4 regions of the Thiomonas sp. UBA7699 genome follow, and region 1 is predicted to be linked to each of the others. Evidence: predicted binding sites of a transcription regulator. Region 1 holds the regulator's gene; each other region holds the start of a gene.
The links. The regulator sigma-54, encoded in region 1, starts transcription at its own class of promoters, with help from an activator protein. The targets are predictions, from matches to a motif close to TGGCANGNAANCTGCTTT.

Region 1 (3,244 bases):
ATCACCAGGGCCAGAATCGTGACCAGGAACAGAGCGCTAGTGCCCATGGTTCCCAGACCGAGCCCTCCTTCGGCACCGGGTTTGGACAACCAGTCGCCCAAGGTCGCACCCAGCGGGCGGGTGAGGATGTAAGCGATCCAGAACGTGGTCACGGCACTGGCCTTGAAGAGGTAGTAGGCCGCTGCCGTCAGCGCAATGGCGCCGCCAAACAGCAAGGCCGACAAGGCATAGCCGAGTTGCAGCCGCTCGGCGGCCAGATCGCCTCCTGCAGTACCCAGCGCAAAGGTGAACAGAATCGTCGCCCAGTAAAACCCTTCTCGTTTTGGCGTGGCAATGCTGTGGATGGACAGGTCACGCTCGCGGCCCCACCAGATCGCAAACGTCGCCAGCAAGGCCACCGCAAACAGGGCGGTGCTCACCGGCAGCGGCACGCCCAACTGATCGGTCAGATTGTCGGTCAGCAAGGTGCCCACCACGCTGATGAGAGTCACCGTCAACCAGTAAAGCCAGGGAACGTAACGGCTGGCGCGCATCTGCGCCGCCAGCACACCGATGAACAAGAGGGTCATCACCGCGCTGGTGGCGACCAGGCCCAGATGCAGATCCACCGCCAGATAGTCTGCGGCGGTTTCGCCCACCGTGGTGGCCATGATTTTGATCAGCCAGAAGTAAAGCGTGATGACGACCGGAACCTTGACCGCCAGCGCCCAACCGGGCTGCGCGGCTTTTACTGCGTTTTGCATGATGAACTCCCTGAATACCGTTTGCGTTGTTGTGGCGTCGCGTGCGGCGCGACCCCGGCATTCTGGAGAGGACGACTTAGCGCAAGGTGAGCGACTGGCTCCGCTTGCGGCTGCGGGCCCTCAACTGCTCTTGCGCAGATTGGCCGGGGCGATGCGCAGCGCTTCGCGGTATTTGGCCACGGTGCGCCGCGCCACCTGCACGCCTTGCTGCGTGAGGCGCTCGGCGAGTTCGCTGTCCGACAGGGGTTTGGCGCTGTCTTCTTCAGCCACCAGGCGGCGGATGAGTTCGCGTACCGCGGTGGATGAGGTGTTGCCCCCTGCCTCGGTGCTCAGGCCAGAGCCGAAAAAATACTTCAGCTCGACAGTGCCGAAGGGCGTGAGCATGAACTTCTGCGTGGTCACGCGCGAAATGGTCGATTCGTGCAGGCCGAGTTCGTCGGCAATTTCGCGCAGCACCATGGGCCGCATCGCCACGGGGCCGAAATCGAAAAAACGCTGCTGGCGCTCGACGATGGTCTGCGACACGCGTTGAATGGTCTCAAAACGCTGCTGCACGTTTTTCACGAACCAGCGCGCCTCCTGAAGCTGTCCCTGCATGGCGCCGCCGCTGTCGCGGGCGCGGCGCATGGCGTCGGCATAGATCTGGTTCACGCGCAGCCGGGGCATGACCTCGGGGTTGAGCTGCGCCACCCAGCCTTGCGGGGTCTTGCGGGCGATGACATCGGGGGTCACGGCCTGCGCGGCATCGCGGCGGAAGGCGCTGCCCGGATGGGGGTCGAGTTGGGCGATGCGTTGCTGCGCCAGGCGCAGCGCGGCTTCATCGGCTTCGAGCTGGCGTTCGAGCTTGCGCCAGTCGCGCTTGGCCAGCAGATCGAGATGGCCGCCGCGGCAAATCTGCAGGGCGAGTTCGCGCACGGGACAAGACGCCTGGCGCTGAAGCTGCAGGCAGAGACAGTCGGGCAAATCGTGGGCGGCGACACCGGCCGGGTCGAAGCTCTGAATCAGGCGCATGGCCGTGGTCAGCGCATCGGCCAGGTCTTCGAGCTGCTCGGCGTCTGCCGCGGGGGCGAGGGCCTGCGCCAGTTCCAGCGGGCTGTCGGGCAGATAGCCGTCGTCGTCGAGCGAGTCGATGATGGCTTCGGCAGCCGCGCGGTCGGTGGCGCTCAGCGCAAGCCCGGCCAACTGACCGCGCAGGTGGTCGCGCAGATCGAGGTGTTCGGAGGCAATGTCGAGCGCGCTGAATTCGTCGTCGTCACCCCCGCCCCCGCTGACGGACTGGCCTGAGCTGACCCAGGAGTCGGCGTCGGCATCGGTATCCGCACCGTGATCGGTTTCGCCGCTGCTGGCCGTCCAGTCCTGCGTGTCGAGTTGCAACTCAGCGGCGGGCTCGGCGGCTGCGTCATGCCCTTCGACCGATGCCTGAGACGGGTCGGGCGCCAAAGGCGGTGGCGACTCGGATGTCGGCGCGGCAGCGGGCGCCTCTTGCTCTTCTTCAGGTTCGAGGAAGGGATTGGATTCGAGCAGGCCTTCGATTTCCTGCGTGAGTTCGAGGGTGGAGAGTTGCAGCAGCCGGATGGACTGCTGCAACTGCGGCGTGAGTGCGAGATGCTGGGACAGGCGCAGGTTCAGCGACGGCTTCATCGCGGCTTACATGCGGAAGTTTTCGCCGAGGTACACCTTGCGTACCGCGGGGTTGTCGATGATGGATTGCGGATCGCCCTGCGCCAGCACCTGCCCTTCGCTGATGATGCAGGCCCGGTCGCAGATGCCTAGCGTTTCACGCACATTGTGGTCGGTGATCAGCACGCCGATGCCCTGCTCTTTCAGGAACTGCACGATGCGCTGAATCTCGATGACCGCAATCGGATCGATGCCGGCAAACGGCTCGTCGAGCAGGATGAATCGCGGTTGCGTGGCCAGCGCGCGGGCGATTTCCACCCGCCGCCGCTCGCCGCCCGAAAGCGCGGGGGCGGGGCTGTCGCGCAGATGTTCGACGTGCAGTTCGCGCAGCAGATGATCTTCGCGTTCGCGGATTTCGGCCCTGCCCAGGCGGCGCCCTTGCGCGTCGCGCTGCAACTCCAGCACCGCCCTCACGTTCTCGGCCACCGTCATGCGGCGGAAGATCGACGCCTCCTGCGGCAAATACGACAGCCCCATGCGCGCACGGCGATGCATCGGAGAATCGCTCACGTCCTGGCCGTCGATGTGGATGCGCCCCGCGTCGGGCCGCACCAGGCCGACGATCATGTAGAACGACGTGGTCTTGCCCGCGCCGTTCGGCCCCAGCAGGCCGACCACCTCGCCGCAGCGCACGCTGAAGCTGACGTCGCGCACCACCTGCCGACCGGCATAGCGTTTCTGCAAATGTTGAACGTCGAGCTCCGGGCCGGTGGCCGCGCGGGACGACGGAGTGGAAGGCACGCGCGCGGCTTCCGCCGGGGCGACGGGCTCCAGGCCGCCCCGCACCACGGTCTGTCCAGCGGAATGCGGCTGGACGCTCA
Region 2 (3,244 bases), on a different contig from region 1:
TGACAAATCCGGCTCATCTGCGCCGTAAACCGTCACCGCACCAGCCCTTTGGTGCGAAAAACTGTGAAGCTTTTCACACAATGCGGCCCTTGTTGCGACCGGCGTCGATGGCCTTCAAATTGCAGAGCCAGAATCACGATTGTTTACAAATCCACCGGCCCTGCCCCATCGAGCACAGACTATGCGCGCGCCTGCCCTTCCTTCGTTGCGCCACCTTGAGCGCGGCTTCACCCTCATCGAGCTGATGATCGTGGTCGCCATCATTGGCATTCTGGCGGCCATCGCCATACCCGCCTATCAAAACTACACCATCCGCGCGCAGGTGGCCGAGGGGCTGAGTCTGGCGGGCGGGGCGAAAAATGCGATTTGGAATTACTACGCGCAACGGGGCGTCTTTCCCAATTCCAATGCCTCTGCCGGGTTGACCGACCCAGCCACCATCTCCGGCAACTATGTCAGCAGCATCTCCATATCAGGCAACGCATCGGCCGGGCTGGTCACCATCACCTACGGCAACCATGCCAATGCCAACCTCAGCGGCAAAACCCTCTACCTCGCAGGCACAGGCTCGCAGGGCGCACTGAGCTGGGTTTGCACCACCGCGCCAGGCGGCACACCCAACGCCAACGGCGTCCCCCGCGCCTATCTGCCGACTTCGTGCAGTTAAACCCGGACTGTCCACGAAGTGAGGCTTCGCCTCGGCGCGGATGCTGGCAGGCGCGAGTTTGAGAATTCAGAGCGTCTTGGTCTCCGCGCAAAAACCTTCCCCCTCCCCTACCCTCCCCACAAGTGTAGAGGGCGTGTTTGCTCCTCCTCCACGCAGTGGGGGAGGCTAGGAGGGGGTTGCGCCCGCAGCGATCCACCCATCCTCGTTTTCAATCAGCAGGTCGGCGCATTCCAGCAGTTTTTTGAACAGCCCGATCCCCTCCGGCCAGCCCACCTTGTCCCCGCCGCGCAACACCCACTTGGTTTCCAGCAGCGCCAGCAAGCTGACCTGCGCCAAATCGCCCCTCGCGGCGGCTTGGGCGCTTGCGCGCATCGCCAATTTTCGCCTCACCTGACAAAAATTGGCAGACCCGGCAAAGATTGTCGGCGGGTGAGAGGGCCGATGCGCCGTATTTCGTGAAGCAGTTCACGGAACGTCGGGGCGAACAAGACACAAAATGGCTGGCACGGCATGTGCTCTATCTGTCCTGCCCATCGGGGGGTGATGTCAGTCCACCGCAGTCTGGGGCCGCAGCATCTCCAGACTTTGTTCCGCCCCAGGCTGCGGTTATTTTTTTGCCCAACCGTTATTGATTTTTTTACTTTCCACTCTCAGGAGTTTCAGATGAAAAAGCAACTGCAACAAGGCTTCACGCTGATCGAATTGATGATCGTCGTGGCGATTATTGGTATTTTGGCGGCGATCGCCATTCCGGCGTATCAAGACTACACGGTTCGCGCGCAGGTCTCAGAAGGTCTAAGCCTGATGGATGGCGCAAAAACCACTGTTGCTGAATACGAAACGAATCATGGCACCTGGCCAACAGGCAATGCTGTTCTAGGGCTTCCTAAGAATGGAGCTAGCGGAAATTATGTAAGTAGTGTGGTAGTTGCGAAAAGCGGAAATAATGTCGCCATTACCAGCACATTCAGCAATACGTCGCCGCAGAAGGCTAATGCCGCGATTAACACAAAAGCTTTGTCACTTGTTGGGGCCACAACCGGCGGATCCATCTCTTGGACTTGTGTATCCAGTGATATTGCTCAAAAATACCTGCCGTCTTCGTGTAAAGGCATCTAATTTGCTTTCCACCTTAAGACCCGCCGCAAGGCGGGTTTTTTATTCGCTCTTCCCAATCTGCCCATGACTCAAATGACATTCCTTCCAGGTCAACGCAACGTCGTGGCTTTCTCTGGCGCGACTGGGTTGTTGCTGTTGGCCTGGGTAGGTGCTGCCATCTCCGCTCAGCACTATTTTCCGATTTCTACCTTCTATCAAGAGCTCGCTGTCGCTGCTGCAGTCTTGCTCGCAGCCGTTTTGCAACTTGCCGTGCCTGCAAAAGGGCCTGGCGTCGTTGTGCCCTGGATCGCTCTGCCGTTTGGCGGCTTGGCGCTGCTCGGTTTGCTCGACATCGCGCTGCAGCGCACCGCCTATGCCGACGCCATGATCTGGCCCTTGGGAAGTCTTGCTGTCGCCGCGATTGCAGCACTGTTGGCTGCGCGCTGGGCGGGGCAGGGTTTGAGCGAGCGGCTGATGCAGGTCTTCGCCAGGGCATTCGTCTTAGGCGCCGTCGGCACCGCTCTGAGCATGTGGGCCCAGGTGTTCCTACCGGATATGGTGGCGATTTGGCTGTTTCCCCGGAGCCCTCTGCAGGCACCGATGGGCAATATCGCCCAGCGCAATCAAGCCGCTCTTTTTTTAGGATTTGGCTTGCTCGCCCTTGCCTACGGGCTACGTGCCGACAAGCGGCGCCGCAGTATGTTGGTCTTGTCGGTGCCGCTTGTCGTGCTGTTGACTAGCGGCATCGTGTTGTCGCAAAGCCGTATCGGCATGGCATTTCTCGCGGTGGCCGGGGTAATGGGCGGCATGATGATCAGCGCGCCGCGCAGACGGGTCATTTCTGCACTGCTGGGTTTGATTGGAGCCGCAGCGCTCTACGCGCTGCTGCAATGGGTCATCTACACTGGATTCGGTTTAGGGCAGTTGTTTCCACCGGGGCTTCAGCGCCTAGCAGATCGTGGTCTTGGGCAACGCCTGGGCCTGTGGCAGATCGCTGGGGAGGCGTTCAAGACACACCCCCTGCTCGGTGTCGGTTTGGGCAATTATGTGCAGTGGGATTACCGCCTCGCTCTTTCCCAAGCCCAGCCTCTTTTTGCCAACAACGCCCACAATCTATTCGCTCAACTGGCTGCCGAGACTGGACTGCTGGGGCTACTGGCTGTCATTGTGCCCGCTGCCATTAGCGTGGCACGTGCCTGGAGAGCGTGGGCGAGTCGGGGGTTGCAAGCCTGGGAGGATTGGCGATTGTTCGCGCTGGGTGTTTGCCTGATGGTACTCGGCTATAGCCTTACAGAGTATCCACTTTGGTATGTTTTTTTTGCCGTGCCTTTTGCTATGTGTTGGGCGGTGCTCGACACGCCCGCGGCAAAGCTGACCCCAAGCCCGCAGTGGCGTTGGCCAGTTGGGGCGCTCTTGATAGCTGCGTTAGGGTTTTGTGCCTGGTCTGCACGCGCTTACGCGGACATCTCCAAGGTCAGT
Region 3 (3,244 bases), on a different contig from region 1:
GGCCCGTTGTCATAAAAGGGATGCGCAAACACCTTCTGCGCCGAGTGCCAGGTGACCAGCGGCGAGGGGAACTGGCTGCTGTGCTCGGCCGCCAGTTCCCACACCAACAGCAGTAACGCGAAACCCATCAGCGGGGCGATGAGGCGCAGCGCGATCTGGCGGTTCTTCGCGCGTTGCCGCTCTGCCGGGCTCACGGTGCGGATGGCAGTTTGCTTTGCAGCGGCCGGGGGAGCTTCGGGTGAGGCGTCCTCCGTCGCAGAGGCTTCAAACGATCCGCCCGGGGCGGAAAAGACGGCAGTGTTCATGCTGGACTCCTGGTTCATTGCGTCGGCAAGGTCAAACGGCGAGATCGTTGACTTTGAAGCCGTGGGCATAGGCCTTGGGGTCCTTGCCATCCCAGGTCACGCCGTCGATCAGCTTGGAGGTGCGCAGCGTGCTGGCGGGCACCGGCACCTTCAGTTCGGTGGCAACTGCCTGATACAGATCGACGCGGTTCACCGCCTTGGCCACGGCGAGATAGTCGGGGTCGGTCTTGATCAGGCCCCAGCGGCGGAACTGGGTGAGGAACCACATGCCGTCGGACAACCACGGGAAGTTGACCTGACCGTCTTCATAGAAGGTCATCGGGTGCGCGTCGTGCCAGCTTTTGCCCAGGCCGTTGGTGTAGTTGCCAAGGATGCGCGGCAGGATGGTTGCCACCTGGGTGTTGACATAGCCCGGCGCGGCGATGGTCTCGGCCATCTTGGTGCGGTTGGCATCCGAGGCGTCGATCCAGCGGCAGGTTTCGAGCACGGCGGCCATCACCGCCTTGGTGGTGTTGGGGTACTTTTCGACGAACTCGGCGGTGGTGCCCAGCACCTTCTCTGGATGGTCCACCCAGATTTCCTGCGAAGTCACCGCAGTGAAGCCGATCTTCTGGTTGATAGCCACCGCGTTCCACGGCTCGCCTACGCAGAAGCCGTCCATGCTGCCCACCCGCATATTCGCCACCATCTGCGGCGGCGGCACGGTAATCACCTTGTCGTCCTTCAGCGGGTTGATGCCGTAGGTCGCCAGCCAGTAATAAAGCCACATCGCATGCGTGCTGGTGGGGAAGGTCTGGGCGAAGGTGTAGGTGCGCTTTTTCTGCGCAATGGCCTTGGCCAGCGCCGGGCCGGTGGTGATGCCTTCCTTGGCCAGCGCGTCAGCCAGGGTGATGGCCTGGCCGTTGCGGTTCAGGCCCATGAGTATGGCCATGTCCTTCTTCGGCCCGCCGACGCCGAGCTGCACGCCATACGGCAGGCCGTAGAGCACATGCGCCATCTGGATGCCGCCGGTCACCAGGTTGTCGCGCACTGCGGCCCACGAGGCCTGCTTGCTTGGAATGATCTTGACGCCGTACTTCTTGTCGAAACCCAGCACCGCGGCCATGACGATGGGCGCGCAATCAGTGAGGGGAATGAATCCGATCTTGACTTCTTCCATTTCAGGTTTTCCCAGAGTGGCGGCGCGCGCCGTGGGCTGCAGGCTGGGAAGAAGACCGGCAACAGCCACGGCGGCGCCTGACTTGATGAGGGTGCGGCGCAAGGGTTGTGCCGGGTCGTTGCTCGGAGGGGGGGCGTCTTGCTGTTTGCGCATGGCAGTTCCTGAAATAGCGGGCGAAAAAAAGCCTTCGGGCGCTTCACACAAGGCGAAGCACACGAAGGCATCATTGCCGAGCTGAGCGGGGGAGACTCCCGTTCAGTGGGTTCAACATAGACCGCCGTTGGCCTACAGCGCTATTTAAGCAATCAGCGTGCCAACCCTCCACTCGGGAGAGATCAGAGGGAAGCTCCCCGCTGTATCAAATTAGGCTGGTCTTCGATGACGCAAAACTGTGCGTAACGGTTCCAGTCTGGTGCGTGTGAGCACACAAAGCGCGCAGCCGCAAGGCTCAGATCAATCCGACGGTATCGAGAATGCGCTGGGCAACCTCGGAGAGCTTCAAGCCTTTTTCCATCGCCAGCTTGCGCATGCGGCTGAAGGCTTCTTCCTCGGTGCAGCCCTGGCGCTGCATCACAATGCCCTTGGCCCGCTCGATCAGCTTGCGCTCGGTGAGATGGGTGCGCGCCTGGCTCAGTTCCGCGCGCAAACCCTGTTCGCGCTCGAACCGCGCCAGCGCCACCTCAATCACCGGCCTCACCCGGTTGGGCTTGAGGCCGTCCACGATATAGGCCGTCACCCCCGCCGTGATGGCTAGTTGCGCAGTCTCGGTGTCGTCGTCATCGGTGAACAGCACGATGGGTCGGGGCGTGTCGCGCGAGGCCAGCACGACGTGCTCCAGCAGATCGCGCACGCCAGACTCTGCATCCACAATCACCAGATCGGGCTTGAGCGCGGCAATGCGGTCGTCCAGGTCGGGTTTGGCCGGCAGAACGGCCACTACCTGGTAGCCCGCATCCAACAAGGCCTTTTCCAGCATCGCGCAACGCCCTGCCTGGCGCTCATGATTCGCCTGATCGTTCTCCGTCGCCAATGCGGGATCGGGGGAGATGACAGCAACCGTCAGAGTGCTTAGTGGGTTGGGCATATCTCGATTCGAGCAAATTCCATGCCCCAAAGAGTTAGTTCGTTTTCCTGCGATTGATGACAAATCTTGAGGCCATTCAAGAATCAAGGGATGTCATGCTTTGCGTGGCATACGCAGCAAGTGCCGCAATCACTCCAGCATCTTCGCCCGCTGGCTGTGCGAGCACGATTCGCAGCTTCGGATATCGCGCCCGCGCGGCTTGCACCACTTCTGGAATGTCGCGCCGGAGGTGGCCGCCTGCACCAAGGAAGAGGGGCGCGATGTGCACATACTCCGTGCCGTTTTGGCCCGCTTCCTCCAAGGCTTGTTGCAGGGAGGGTTGCATCGACTCCAGAAAAGCAAGGCGGACGGTCAGTTCGGGGTGGCGGGACTGCACCATGCCACAAACGGCCTCAAAGGGCAGAGCCCATTCGGCTAACCGGGAGCCATGGGCCAGCAAGACAAGTAACCTAGGTTCACTGTTCATCGGTATGTAAGTTTGGGTCATGATTAGGGTGCTGGTGGTGCACCCCGGTATTGATCGGCCTGAGATTGTTCGACGCGATTTCGGGATGCGACGAGGCGAACTGCATATAACCGTTCGCTCTGCGGTCGCTGGGTACGTGCTTCAGAAGTGGAATGTAGATTGCAGTCTGGATAGGCGACTGGATCCGATGATCCATCGCTTGAGCTTGAAGAACATTGAATCACTGAAGG
Region 4 (3,244 bases), on a different contig from region 1:
GCCATGCGCAGCCATGCGCCGGGCCGGTCCCACAAAGAGCGCGTAGAGGTCATGGTCGTGAAGTTGACAGAGAAGGATCGATGCGTTCAAAAGACTTCCCGCCCCAGCCCTCCCCGCGAGCGGAGAGGGAGTGATCGCCCCTCCCCCGCGGCGTGGGGGAGGTTGGGAGGGGGAGTGTTTGCGTTGCCGAACGATCAGGCGTTTTTCGGCTTGGGGATGTAGGGGCTCCAGGACTCGCCCGGAACCAGACCCTTGGACTTCCACACTACGTCGAACTGCGCCTTGTCGTTAATCTGGCCGATGAACACCGGCTTGCTCAGATACTGGTTCTCCAGCACTTCGACGGTATACCCATCGGGGGCGGCGAACTTCTGACCGATCAGCGCCTTGCGCACTTCATCGGTCTTGGTGGACTTGGCCTTCTCGACGGCCTGCTTCCACAGGTGAATGCCGATGTAGGAGGCTTCCATCGGGTCGTCGGTGACCGGATAGTCTTTCAGCTTTTCCTTTTTCACCCAGTCTTGCCACGACTTGACGAACTTGGCATTGCGCGGATTTTTCAGACTCTCGAAGTAGTTCCACGCGGTGAGCTGGCCGACCAGGGGCTTGATGTCCATGCCCGCAATTTCCTGCTCGGCGATGGAGAAGCCGACCACCGGAATGTCGGTGGCCTTGATGCCCTGGTTGCCCAGCTCCTTGTAGAACGGCACGTTGGAGTCGCCATTCACGGTGGAGATCACGCAGGTCGGGCCGGCCGAGGCGAACTTCTTGATGTCGGCCACGATGTTCTGATAATTGCTGAAGCCAAACGGCGTATAGACCTCGGCGATGTCCGCATCCTTTACGCCCTTGGAGTGCAGGAAGCCGCGCAGGATGGCGTTGGTCGTGCGGGGGTACACATAGTCGGTGCCCAGCAGGAAGAAGCGCTTGGCGCCGCCGCCGTCCTTGCTCATGAGGTATTCAGTGGCCGGAATGGCTTGCTGGTTGGGCGCAGCACCCGTGTAGACCACATGCTTGTTTTGCTCCTGGCCTTCAAACTGCACCGGGTAGAACAGCAGGCCGTTGAGCTCGTCGAGCACCGGCAGCACCGACTTGCGCGACACCGAGGTCCAGCAGCCGAAGATGGCCGCCACCTTGTCCTGGCTGATGAGCTGGCGCGCCTTCTCGGCGAACAGCGGCCAGTTGGAAGCGGGGTCGACCACCACGGGCTCGATCATGTGGCCGTCCACGCCGCCTGCAGCATTGATCTCGGCAATGGTCATCAGGTCCACGTCCTTCAACGCGGTTTCGGAAATGGCCATGGTGCCCGAGAGCGAATGCAGGATGCCGACCTTGATCGGTTTCTTGCTCGCAGCAATGGCGGGGAAAGACAGCGTGCTGGCCGCCGCTGCGGCAACTGCGCCGCCAACGGTCTTGAGTGCGGTACGACGATCCATGTTGGAAATTCCTCCAGAGGTTGTGGTGGGGTGCGACACGCTGTGTTGTGCAAGTCGCGTGCCACGGTTTTGTCTGCCCCCCCCTCAGCACGGGGTGACAGTTCGATGACACTTGGCCCGAACTTGCGCCGCGCGGGCCTGAACGCGCCCCACAATCTGTTTTGAGGCACCACCGCGCGCATTAGCTCGATCGTCTTTGGTGCGTTCGCACCAAACCGGGGCAAACGGAGACCCACACCGTTCCAGCAGGGGCGGCAGGTCTGCTTTTTGCTGCAGCACCGGCCTGCGCTTTCGATGTGGCCTCGCGTTAAGCTCACCTCACGATTCCCATTCCATCCGCCGCCCCATGGACCTCACCCCCCGCGAAAAAGACAAGCTGCTGATCTTCACCGCCGCGCTGCTGGCCGAGCGCCGCAAGGCGCGCGGCCTCAAGCTCAACGTACCCGAGGCCATCGCATACATCACCGCTGCAGTAATGGAAGGCGCGCGCGACGGCCGCACCGTGGCCGAGTTGATGAGCTTTGGCCGCACCCTGCTCAGCCGCGACGAGGTGATGGACGGCGTGGCCGAACTCATCCCCGACATTCAGGTGGAAGCCACCTTCCCCGACGGCACCAAGCTCGTGACCGTGCACCAGCCCATTGCGTGAATCCCCCAATCTGGAGCGTTTCAATGATTCCTGGAGAAATCCTTTGTGCCGAGGGCGACCTCGCTCTCAACCCCGGCCGCGCCACCTTGAGCGTGGTGGTGGAAAACGCGGGCGACCGGCCCATTCAGGTCGGCTCGCACTACCACTTTGCGGAAACCAATCCGGCGCTGCGCTTTGACCGCGCAGCCGCGCGCGGCATGCGGCTGCACATCGCCAGCGGCACCGCGGTGCGCTTCGAGCCGGGGCAGCAGCGCACGGTGGAGCTGGTGGCCTTCGCGGGCGAGCGCGTGGTCATCGGTTTCCGGCAAGACGTGATGGGAGCGCTGTGATGGCCACGATCTCCCGCCGCGCCTATGCCGAGATGTACGGCCCCACCACCGGCGACCGCGTGCGCCTGGCCGACACTGACCTGCTCATCGAAGTGGAAGACGACTACACCCTGCGCGCCGGAGGCTATGGCGAAGAGGTGAAGTTCGGCGGCGGCAAAACCATCCGCGACGGCATGGGTCAGAGCCAGCGCACCCGCGCCGAAGGGGTGATGGATCTGGTCATCACCAATGCGCTCATCCTCGACCACTGGGGCATCGTCAAGGCGGACGTGGGCATTCGTGGCCAGCGCATCGCCGCCATCGGCAAGGCGGGCAATCCGGACGTGCAGCCGGGCGTGGACATCATCATCGGCCCGGGCACCGAAATCCTCGCGGGGGAAGGCATGATCCTCACCGCCGGGGGTATCGACAGCCATATCCACTTCATCTGCCCGCAGCAGATCGAAGAGGCGCTGATGAGCGGCGTCACCACCATGCTGGGCGGCGGCACCGGCCCGGCCACCGGCACCAACGCCACCACCTGCACCCCGGGGCCGGAAAACATCGCCCGCATGTTGCAGGCGGCCGATGCCTTCCCGATGAACCTGGGTTTTCTCGGCAAGGGCAACGCCAGCCAACCCGCAGCGCTGCGCGAGCAGGTCGAAGCCGGCGCCATCGGCCTGAAGCTGCACGAAGACTGGGGCACCACGCCGGCGGCGATCGACTGCTGCCTCTCGGTGGCAGAAGAGACCGATGTGCAGGTGGCCATCCACACCGATACGCTCAACGAGAGCGGCTTCGTCGAAGACACCATCGCCGCGTTCAAAGGCCGCACCATCCATACCTTTCAT

Region 2: the regulator sigma-54 is predicted to act here: its motif matches at 1,169-1,186, upstream of B3H47_RS04485 (pilin).
Region 3: the regulator sigma-54 is predicted to act here: its motif matches at 1,763-1,780, upstream of B3H47_RS13770 (CmpA/NrtA family ABC transporter substrate-binding protein).
Region 4: the regulator sigma-54 is predicted to act here: its motif matches at 1,483-1,500, upstream of urtA (urea ABC transporter substrate-binding protein).

Annotation. Positions count from the first base shown of each region.
Region 1 is NZ_DLGH01000015.1:18,310-21,553, forward strand. It holds gene B3H47_RS05550 (hypothetical protein) at 1-743, opposite strand, end outside; gene B3H47_RS05555 (RNA polymerase factor sigma-54) at 864-2,384, opposite strand; gene lptB (LPS export ABC transporter ATP-binding protein) at 2,391-3,164, opposite strand; gene lptA (lipopolysaccharide transport periplasmic protein LptA) at 3,242-3,244, opposite strand, start outside.
Region 2 is NZ_DLGH01000010.1:84,714-87,957, forward strand. It holds gene B3H47_RS04475 (pilin) at 182-667, shown strand; gene B3H47_RS04480 (hypothetical protein) at 833-1,003, opposite strand; gene B3H47_RS04485 (pilin) at 1,331-1,786, shown strand; gene B3H47_RS04490 (PglL family O-oligosaccharyltransferase) at 1,850-3,244, shown strand, end outside.
Region 3 is NZ_DLGH01000031.1:2,301-5,544, reverse strand. It holds gene ntrB (nitrate ABC transporter permease) at 1-305, opposite strand, end outside; gene B3H47_RS13770 (CmpA/NrtA family ABC transporter substrate-binding protein) at 337-1,617, opposite strand; gene B3H47_RS13765 (ANTAR domain-containing response regulator) at 1,913-2,548, opposite strand; gene B3H47_RS13760 (sirohydrochlorin chelatase) at 2,625-3,014, opposite strand.
Region 4 is NZ_DLGH01000031.1:24,181-27,424, forward strand. It holds gene urtB (urea ABC transporter permease subunit UrtB) at 1-53, opposite strand, end outside; gene urtA (urea ABC transporter substrate-binding protein) at 195-1,436, opposite strand; gene ureA (urease subunit gamma) at 1,783-2,085, shown strand; gene B3H47_RS13880 (urease subunit beta) at 2,109-2,414, shown strand; gene ureC (urease subunit alpha) at 2,414-3,244, shown strand, end outside.